Regions from separate parts of the Streptomyces aurantiaciflavus genome, predicted to be linked through region 2. Evidence: riboswitches for the same ligand, from Rfam matches in the RefSeq annotation. Region 2 holds a riboswitch; the other holds the start of a gene.

Region 1 (4,549 bases), on a different contig from region 2:
CCTGTTCGCGCAGGCGGCCGAGGAGCGGGGGGACGGGCCCGAGGAGGAGGTGCCGGAGGAGCCCGCGCGGGAGGAGGCGGGGCCGGCCGAGCACCAGTGGCGTCCTGGGCACGATGTGCGGCATGCCGAGCTGGGGCACGGGTGGGTGCAGGGCAGTGGTCTGGGGCGGGTCACCGTGCGGTTCGAGACGCCGGAGTCGGAGGTGGGCCGCGTGCGGACGTTCCGGATCGACGACCCGGATCTCGAGCCTGCGGATCCGTTGCCGTTGGTGCGGCGAAGACCGGAGGAAGGCGCGGGAAGCGCCGCCGCTCAGGCGGCGGGTGAGCGTGCGAGATTGCCCGGCGGGTCCCGGGAACACCGCCTGAGCGTGGTTCGTTACAGAGAGTGAGGATGGTGAAGGTGCCGGGTGAGATGGCACCTGTGCTGAAGGGGGAGAGGTATGGAACTGCAAGGGAATCAGTCCACGAGCTCGGTGGGGGTGTCCGTGGAGCGGGAGACCGAGGTGCGGGAGGTCGTGGAGCGGGTCACCCGCTGGGCCGAGAAACGAAGTGACGTCGCCGGAGCGCTCCTCGTCGGGTCGTATGCGCGTGGGGCCGCGCGCCCGGACTCCGACGTCGATCTCGTGGTGCTCACGACGCAGCCGTCACGGTACGCCGAGGACGAAGAGTGGGTGCGCGAGCTCGCCCTGGGCGAGGTGGTGCGCGTCCAGGGGTGGGGGCCTGTCACCGAATGGCGGCATGTCACCGCCTCCGGCCTGGAGGTCGAGGTGGGCATCGGCCCGACCGACTGGGCTCGGACGGACCCTCTGGACGCGGGCACCCGCCGGGTCGTCATGGACGGCGCGAGGCTTTTGTATGACCCCGCCGGTGTGCTCGCGACGCTGATACGGGCCTGTTCCTGACCGGGCTCAGGGCTCGTCCGTGCCGGCCATCCTGCCGAAGTCGTGGTCCGGGAGCGGGGGAGGGGCGCCGACGTCGAGGCCGTAGTGGTGGTAGAGCTGGAGTTCCTGCTCCGGGGAGAGGTGGCGGCCCACGCCGAAGTCGGGGGCGTCCTTGATCAGGGCGCGGTCGAAGGGGACGTGCAGCGTGCCGTCGACCAGTTCGCTGGGTTCCAGGGGGACGAAGGCGTCCCTGGAGAACAGGCCGGTCCGTATGGCCGCCCACTCCGGCACTCCGGTCGCGTCGTCGAGGTAGACCTCGTCGATCGTGCCGATCTTGATGCCGTTGCGGTCGAATGCCTTGCGGCCGATCAGGTTGCGCGGATCGATGTCGGTCTGCACGGGCCCTCCATGTGGTCGCAACTCATTCGTAAGCACTACAAAAGAGCACAATGGTGAGCATGGCCACTCGAGGGACCGGGTGTTGGCCTCGCTGGTACGCTGGCAATCGGCTGCTGACCCCGTGCGGGAGAGTCCTCCGGAGATCATCCGGAGGCGCCGAAGGAGCAAATCCTCCCCGGAATCTCTCAGGCTCACGTACCGCACGGACGAGGTCACTCTGGAAAGCAGGGCGGGCGTCGACGGCTTCCGCTCTCACCGACGGTGAAAGCCGGGCTCCCTCGGGCGGCCGGTGAAGCTCTCAGGTTGAGATGACAGAGGGGGAGGCCGTCCGGGTACCCGTGCCGTGGTGCCCCTCGAAGGTCGCGTCAGACCAGGAGGCCTCCGCAATGACCGCCCACCGCATTCCGCTCTCCGACCTCGAACAGGGAATCCCCTTCGAGCAGCGCCACATCGGGCCGGACCCGGAGGCGCGGGCCAAGATGCTCGCGCAGGTCGGGTACGGCTCGCTGGACGAGCTCACCAGCGCCGCCGTGCCGGATGTGATCAAGAACGCTGCCGCGCTGGACCTGCCGGGTGCGCGCACCGAGGCCGAGGTGCTCGCCGAGTTGCGGTCCCTGGCCGACCGCAACCAGGTCCTCGGCTCCATGATCGGGCTCGGGTACTACGGCACCTTCACGCCGCCCGTCATTCTCCGGAACGTGATGGAGAACCCGGCCTGGTACACGGCCTACACGCCGTACCAGCCGGAGATCTCGCAGGGACGGCTCGAGGCGCTGCTGAACTTCCAGACGATGGTGGCCGACCTGACCGGGCTGCCGACCTCGGGCGCCTCGCTGCTCGACGAGGGCACGGCCGCCGCCGAGGCGATGGCGCTGTCCCGGCGGATGGGCAAGAACAAGAAGGGCCTGTTCCTGGTCGACGCGGACGTGTTGCCGCAGACCATCGCCGTGATCGAGACCCGCGCCGAGCCGACCGGGGTCGAGGTGGTCGTCGCCGACCTCAGCGAGGGCATTCCGGCCGAGATCGCCGCGCGGGAGATCAATGGCGTGCTGATCCAGTACCCGGGTGCCTCCGGGGCCGTACGCGACATCAAGCCGGTCATCGACCAGGCGCACGAACTGGGGGCACTGGTCACGGTCGCCGCCGATCTGCTCGCGCTGACGCTGCTGACCTCGCCCGGGGAGCTGGGGGCGGACATCGCGGTCGGGACGACGCAGCGGTTCGGTGTGCCGATGGGCTTCGGCGGGCCGCACGCCGGTTACATGGCCGTCCATGAGAAGTTCGCGCGCAGCCTGCCCGGGCGGCTCGTGGGCGTCTCCGTCGACGCGGACGGGAACAAGGCGTACCGGCTGGCGCTGCAGACGCGTGAGCAGCACATTCGCCGGGAGAAGGCGACCAGCAACATCTGTACCGCGCAGGTGCTGCTCGCCGTGATGGCCGGGATGTACGCCGTCTACCACGGGCCCGAGGGGCTCAGGGGGATCGCGCGGCGGACCCATCGGTACGCCTCGATCCTGGCGGCGGGGCTGACGGCCGGTGGTGTCGAGGTGGTGCACGGTTCCTACTTCGACACGCTGACCGTCCGCGTGCCCGCGAAGGCAGCGGAGGTCGTCGCCGCCGCACGGCAGAACGGCGTCAACCTGCACCTCGTCGACGCCGACCAGGTGTCGATCGCCTGTGACGAGACCACCGGGCGGGCCCAGGTGGGTGCCGTCTGGGGTGCCTTCGGGGTCGAGGGGGACATCGAGGCCCTCGACGCCGTCACCGAGGACGCTCTGCCGGCCGGGCTGCTGCGCACCGACGAGATCCTCACCCACCCCGTCTTCCACCAGCACCGCTCCGAGACCGCGATGCTGCGGTACCTGCGCAAGCTGGCCGACCGCGACTACGCGCTCGACCGTGGCATGATCCCGCTGGGCTCCTGCACCATGAAGCTCAACGCGACCACCGAGATGGAGCCGGTCACCTGGCCCGAGTTCGGGCAGCTGCACCCCTTCGCGCCAGCCGACCAGGCCGAGGGATACCTCACGCTCATCCGTGAGCTGGAGGAGCGGCTCGCCGAGGTCACCGGGTACGACAAGGTGTCGCTGCAGCCGAACGCCGGGTCGCAGGGGGAGCTCGCCGGACTGCTCGCCGTACGGGGTTACCACCGCGCCAACGGCGACGAGCAGCGGACCGTGTGCCTGATCCCGTCCTCCGCGCACGGGACGAACGCCGCCAGCGCCGTGATGGCCGGGATGAAGGTCGTCGTCGTGAACACCGCCGGGGACGGTGAGATCGACGTCGAGGATCTGCGGGCGAAGATCGAGAAGCACCGGGACGAGCTTGCGGTGCTCATGATCACGTATCCGTCGACGCACGGGGTGTTCGAGGAGCACGTCGCCGACATCTGCGCGCAGGTGCACGAGGCCGGCGGGCAGGTGTACGTCGACGGCGCCAACCTCAACGCGCTCGTCGGGCTCGCCAGTCCGGGGCACTTCGGCGGTGACGTCTCGCACCTCAACCTGCACAAGACGTTCTGCATCCCGCACGGCGGCGGCGGTCCGGGCGTCGGCCCCGTGGCCGTACGGTCCCACCTGGCGCCGTATCTGCCGAACCATCCGCTGCAGCCCGCCGCCGGGCCGGAGACCGGCGTCGGGCCCATCTCGGCAGCGCCCTGGGGCTCCGCGGGGATCCTGCCGATCTCGTGGGCGTACGTACGGCTCATGGGCGGTGAGGGGCTGAAGCGGGCCACGCAGGTGGCGGTGCTGTCGGCCAACTACATCGCCAAGCGGCTCGAACCGCACTACCCGGTGCTCTACACCGGCCCGGGCGGGCTGGTCGCCCACGAGTGCATCATCGATCTGCGGCCGCTGACCAAGGCGACCGGCGTGAGTGTCGACGACGTCGCCAAGCGGCTCATCGACTACGGGTTCCACGCGCCGACGATGTCGTTCCCGGTGGCCGGGACGCTGATGATCGAGCCGACCGAGTCGGAGGACCTGACCGAGCTGGACCGCTTCTGCGAGGCGATGATCGCCATTCGCGCGGAGATCGAGAAGGTGGGCGCCGGCGAGTGGCCCGCCGACGACAACCCGCTGCGCAACGCCCCGCACACCGCGGCCGCGCTCGGGGAGAAGTGGGAGCACGCGTACACGCGCGAGGAGGCGGTCTTCCCGGCCGGGGTGTCCGCCGCCGACAAGTACTGGCCGCCGGTGCGCCGGATCGACCAGGCCTTCGGTGACCGGAACCTCGTCTGCTCGTGCCCGCCGCTGGACGCGTACGAGGACT
Region 2 (4,549 bases):
GCCTGACCGTCGAGCTCCAGCGTGGGCAGGTCGAGGGGGCCGCTGTGCGGGCCGCCGCCGCTGGGCAGCGGTACCCACACGAAGCTGCGGCCGAGCACCTCCACGATCCGTCCGCCGGCCCCCGGCACGCCGAGGGACGCGGAGAGCACTTCCTCCAGCTCGTTGCCGGGCCATCCGCCGTGCGAGTGGGGGTGCGCCTGTGCCGGAAAGTCCGCGGAGAAGTTCACCGGGAAGTCCGCCGGGGGGAAATCCATCTGCCTACCGCCTGCTGGGAACCACTGCTGTGGCTGGAAAGGCTAGCGGGTGCCGGGGTCGGCCCTTCAGTCCAAGAGCCCCGGCCGACGCGGGACCCGCACCGGCCGACCCTGCTCGCACCGACCGGCCTGCGTGGACCACACCCGTCCGACACGGTCCGCGACCAGCCAAGACGAGCGCGGGCCGAACCCCGGGACCGGCCCCCGCGCGCCTGAGGCGACCTGCACCCCGCGGAACCACACAGTGCTGGCGCCCGACCACGTTCGCAGCTGCGGGCCGGCCTCGGCCCGGGTAGCGGAACCGGCGCACATCGGATGCGGTCGAACGGCTCGCGCGCCACCGCACCCGCCCTCAGCCCGTTGGCCGCGCCGGCGCAGGCGCACCCGGCCGAGCCCCGCGCCGGAAACAGGGACTCCACCCCGCGAAACCGATCCCGGCGGGGTACCCGCACCCGACCGGCCCCGCGCGGGCTGCCCCGGTCGGGGCCGGCCGAGTCGGCGCCGGACGGAGGGGGCGGGCCCCGCGCCGGGGGTCAGCCGGTGAAGGCGATCCGGTGCAGGGCGTCTGCCGCGGAGCGGTCGAGGAGGATCGCGGAGTCGCAGCCGGTGGGGAGGTGGCCCTTCTCGACTGCCTGGAGGAGGCGGGAGGCGGCGCGACGGTGGCGAAGGAAGGCGTAGCGGGAGACGCCTCGGCCGCGCTCGCGCTGGCCCTCCAGGGCCGTGTCCGGGGTGACGTCCAGCAGGAGCAGGTGGAGGGTGCCGCCGCGGCGACGGGCCTCGCGGGCCAGCCAGCCGCGGACCCAGGCCTGCGTGCCGCAGTCGTGCACCACGACGCCCTCGCCGGTGCGCAGGGCGCGGCGCAGCCCGGCGTAGTGGGCCAGACGGACGAGGGGGCGGTAGAGCGCGTACGGCAGGAAGCGGGGCACGCGGGCGTCCCAGCGGTCACGCGTGTCCTGGGAGTCGATGCGGATGCCCTTCACGGTGCGCTCCATCAGCGTGGACTTGCCGCTGCCGGGCAGGCCCGTGATCACCACCAGGTCGCGGGGGCCGAACAGCAGGCCGTGCGGGCTGTGGCCGCCGCGGTCGCGCAGGTCGCGGACGACGGGGGCGGGCCGTGCGCCGCACACCTCCCGGGTGGGGGCCGTCGGCTGCGCGGGCAGCGCGATCGCCGAGGTCGTCGCGTATGCCGTGGTCCTGTTCACCGTGATCGTCCTCCCCTGGGGTCAGACAAGTCTTCTCCCCCTCGAGCGTAAAGAGAAGGTAATGCGCGGTGTCTTCCGTTTTCGTGCGCGTACCGCCACAAGCCGGTTACAGATGCGGCCTGCCGTGATCGCGTGTGCCGTGCGATGATGTGCGCGCCAACTGCATACCGGCCGTTTGAATCCGCGCGGGAGAGTTCTCGGCACAGCTGTCACAGCCGCAGCTTCGCCGGGGCGCCGAAGGAGCAAGTCCCTCCCTTGAATCTCTCAGGCCCCGTTACCGCGCGGGCGAGGCACATCTGAAAAGCGGGCCGCTCCCCGTCCGGGACGGCTCCACCCAAGGTGCAAGCCACGATCAGGTGATCCGTCGCGATCATTCACGATCAGGGCGAACCTCTCAGGTTCCGATGACAGATGGGGAGGAACGACCTCGCCTTCCCCCACGCTCGAACGAGCTCGCGCGGGAGGGGCCCCATCGCCCTGGGAGACGAACGCCCGATGAGCAGTACCCCACTCCGTCACACCGCCCTCGACGCCCTGCACCGCTCGCTCGGCGCGACGATGACCGACTTCGCCGGCTGGGACATGCCCCTGCGCTACGGCTCCGAGCGCGACGAGCACAACGCCGTGCGGACGAAGGCCGGACTCTTCGACCTCTCGCACATGGGCGAGATCACCGTGACCGGGCCGGAGGCGGCCGCCCTCCTGAACTTCGCGCTCGTCGGGAACATCGCCTCCGTCGGCGTCGGCCGCGCCCGCTACACCATGATCTGCCGGGCCGACGGCGGCATCCTCGACGACCTGATCGTCTACCGGCTCGCCGAGGCCGAGTTCATGGTCGTCGCCAACGCCTCCAACGCGCAGGTCGTGCTGGACGCGCTGACCGAGCGTGCGGCCGGCTTCGACGCCGAGGTGCGGGACGACCGGGACGCCTACGCGCTGATCGCCGTCCAGGGCCCCGAGTCCCCCGGCATCCTCGCGTCCCTCACCGACGCCGACCTCGACGGTCTGAAGTACTACGCCGGGCTGCCCGGCACCGTCGCCGGGGTCCCGGCGCTGATCGCGCGCACCGGCTACACGGGTGAGGACGGCTTCGAGCTGTTCGTGCAGCCGCAGCACGCGGTGGAGCTGTGGCAGGCGCTGACCAAGGCGGGCGAGGGCGTCGGTCTGGTCCCGTGCGGCCTGTCCTGCCGGGACACGCTGCGCCTGGAGGCGGGCATGCCGCTGTACGGGCACGAGCTGTCGACCGGGCTGACCCCCTTCGACGCCGGGCTCGGCCGGGTGGTGAAGTTCGAGAAGGAGGGTGACTTCGTGGGGCGCGAGGCCCTCGCCGAGGCCGCCCGGCGCGCCGAGAGCAACCCGCCGCGCGTCCTCGTCGGCCTGGTCGCCGAGGGCCGCCGGGTCCCGCGCGCCGGGTACGCGGTCGTCGCCGGCGGCGAGGTGATCGGCGAGGTCACCTCCGGCGCCCCCTCCCCCACGCTGGGCAAGCCGATCGCGATGGCGTACGTCGACGCCGCGCACGCCGCGCCGGGCACGCCGGGTGTCGGCGTGGACATCCGGGGCAGCCACGAGCCGTACGAGGTCGTGGCGCTGCCGTTCTACAAGCGTCAGAAGTAGACACTCACAGCGGAAGCAGAGCCGACAGCGGTCCCTGTGCGTGACCCTGCGCACATTCCCGCTGCTCACGCACGTTTCCAGCAGTCCCCCATTCACCAGCACTCCCCCGCGTACAGGAGAATTCAGGCCATGAGCAACCCCCAGCAGCTGCGCTACAGCAAGGAGCACGAGTGGCTGTCGGCCGCCGAGGACGGCGTGTCGACGGTCGGCATCACGGAGCACGCGGCCAACGCGCTCGGCGACGTGGTCTTCGTCCAGCTCCCCGAGGTCGGTGACTCGGTGACCGCGGGCGAGTCCTGCGGCGAGCTGGAGTCGACCAAGTCGGTCAGCGAGCTGTACTCGCCGGTCGACGGTGAGGTGGTCGAGGTCAACCAGGACGTCGCCGACGACCCGTCGCTGGTGAACTCCGCCCCCTTCGAGGGCGGGTGGCTGTTCAAGGTACGCGTCACGGGCGAGCAGGAGGAGCTGCTCTCCGCCGACGAGTACACCGCCTACACCGCCGGCTGAGGAGTCGCATGTCTGTCCTGAACACCCCCCTGCACGAGCTCGACCCGGAGGTCGCCGCGGCGGTCGACGCCGAGCTGGGCCGCCAGCAGTCCACGCTCGAGATGATCGCCTCGGAGAACTTCGCTCCGCTCGCGGTCATGGAGGCGCAGGGCTCGGTCCTGACCAACAAGTACGCCGAGGGCTACCCGGGCCGCCGCTACTACGGCGGCTGCGAGCACGTCGACGTCGCCGAGCAGATCGCCATCGACCGGATCAAGGACCTGTTCGGCGCCGAGTACGCCAACGTCCAGCCGCACTCGGGCGCCTCCGCCAACCAGGCCGCCCTGTTCGCGCTGGCCCAGCCGGGCGACACGATCCTGGGGCTGGACCTGGCGCACGGCGGTCACCTCACCCACGGGATGCGGCTGAACTTCTCCGGCAAGCAGTTCGACGTGGTCGCGTACCACGTGGACGACGCCGGGCTGGTCGACATGGCCGAGGTCGAGCGGCTCGCCAAGGAGCACCGCCCGAAGGTGATCATCGCGGGCTGGTCGGCGTACCCGCGGCAGCTGGACTTCGCGGAGTTCCGGCGGATCGCCGACGAGGTCGAGGCGTACCTGTGGGTCGACATGGCGCACTTCGCGGGCCTGGTCGCGGCCGGTCTCCACCCGAACCCGGTGGAGTACGCGGACGTCGTCACCTCCACCACCCACAAGACGCTGGGCGGCCCGCGCGGCGGCATCATCCTCGCGAAGAAGGACTTCGCGAAGAAGCTGAACTCGTCCGTCTTCCCGGGCTTCCAGGGCGGTCCCCTGGAGCACGTGATCGCGGCGAAGGCGGTCTCCTTCAAGGTCGCGGCGAGCGAGGAGTTCAAGGAGCGCCAGCGCCGTACGGTCGAGGGCGCGAAGATCCTCGCCGAGCGGCTGACGGCCGCCGACGCCCGCGAGGCCGGCGTGAACGTCCTGTCCGGCGGCACCGACGTCCACCTCGTCC

Evidence for each region. Region 2 has a riboswitch for glycine ahead of gcvT (glycine cleavage system aminomethyltransferase GcvT). Riboswitches for the same ligand answer to the same signal wherever they lie in the genome.
Region 1: it holds a riboswitch for glycine, as region 2 does, so the genes downstream of both, gcvP (aminomethyl-transferring glycine dehydrogenase) here and gcvT (glycine cleavage system aminomethyltransferase GcvT) in region 2, are expected to answer to the same signal.

The regions. Positions count from the first base shown of each region.
Region 1 covers NZ_JBNCAQ010000013.1:226,313-230,861, reverse strand. The annotation lists gene ACPT94_RS18430 (DNA polymerase IV) at 1-388, shown strand, start outside; gene ACPT94_RS18425 (nucleotidyltransferase domain-containing protein) at 440-901, shown strand; gene ACPT94_RS18420 (PRC-barrel domain-containing protein) at 908-1,279, opposite strand; glycine riboswitch at 1,394-1,490, shown strand; gene gcvP (aminomethyl-transferring glycine dehydrogenase) at 1,666-4,549, shown strand, end outside.
Region 2 covers NZ_JBNCAQ010000040.1:83,082-87,630, forward strand. The annotation lists gene ACPT94_RS35405 (enhanced serine sensitivity protein SseB) at 1-254, opposite strand, end outside; gene ACPT94_RS35410 (AAA family ATPase) at 788-1,456, opposite strand; glycine riboswitch at 1,633-1,746, shown strand; glycine riboswitch at 1,747-1,877, shown strand; gene gcvT (glycine cleavage system aminomethyltransferase GcvT) at 1,952-3,070, shown strand; gene gcvH (glycine cleavage system protein GcvH) at 3,200-3,577, shown strand; gene glyA (serine hydroxymethyltransferase) at 3,586-4,549, shown strand, end outside.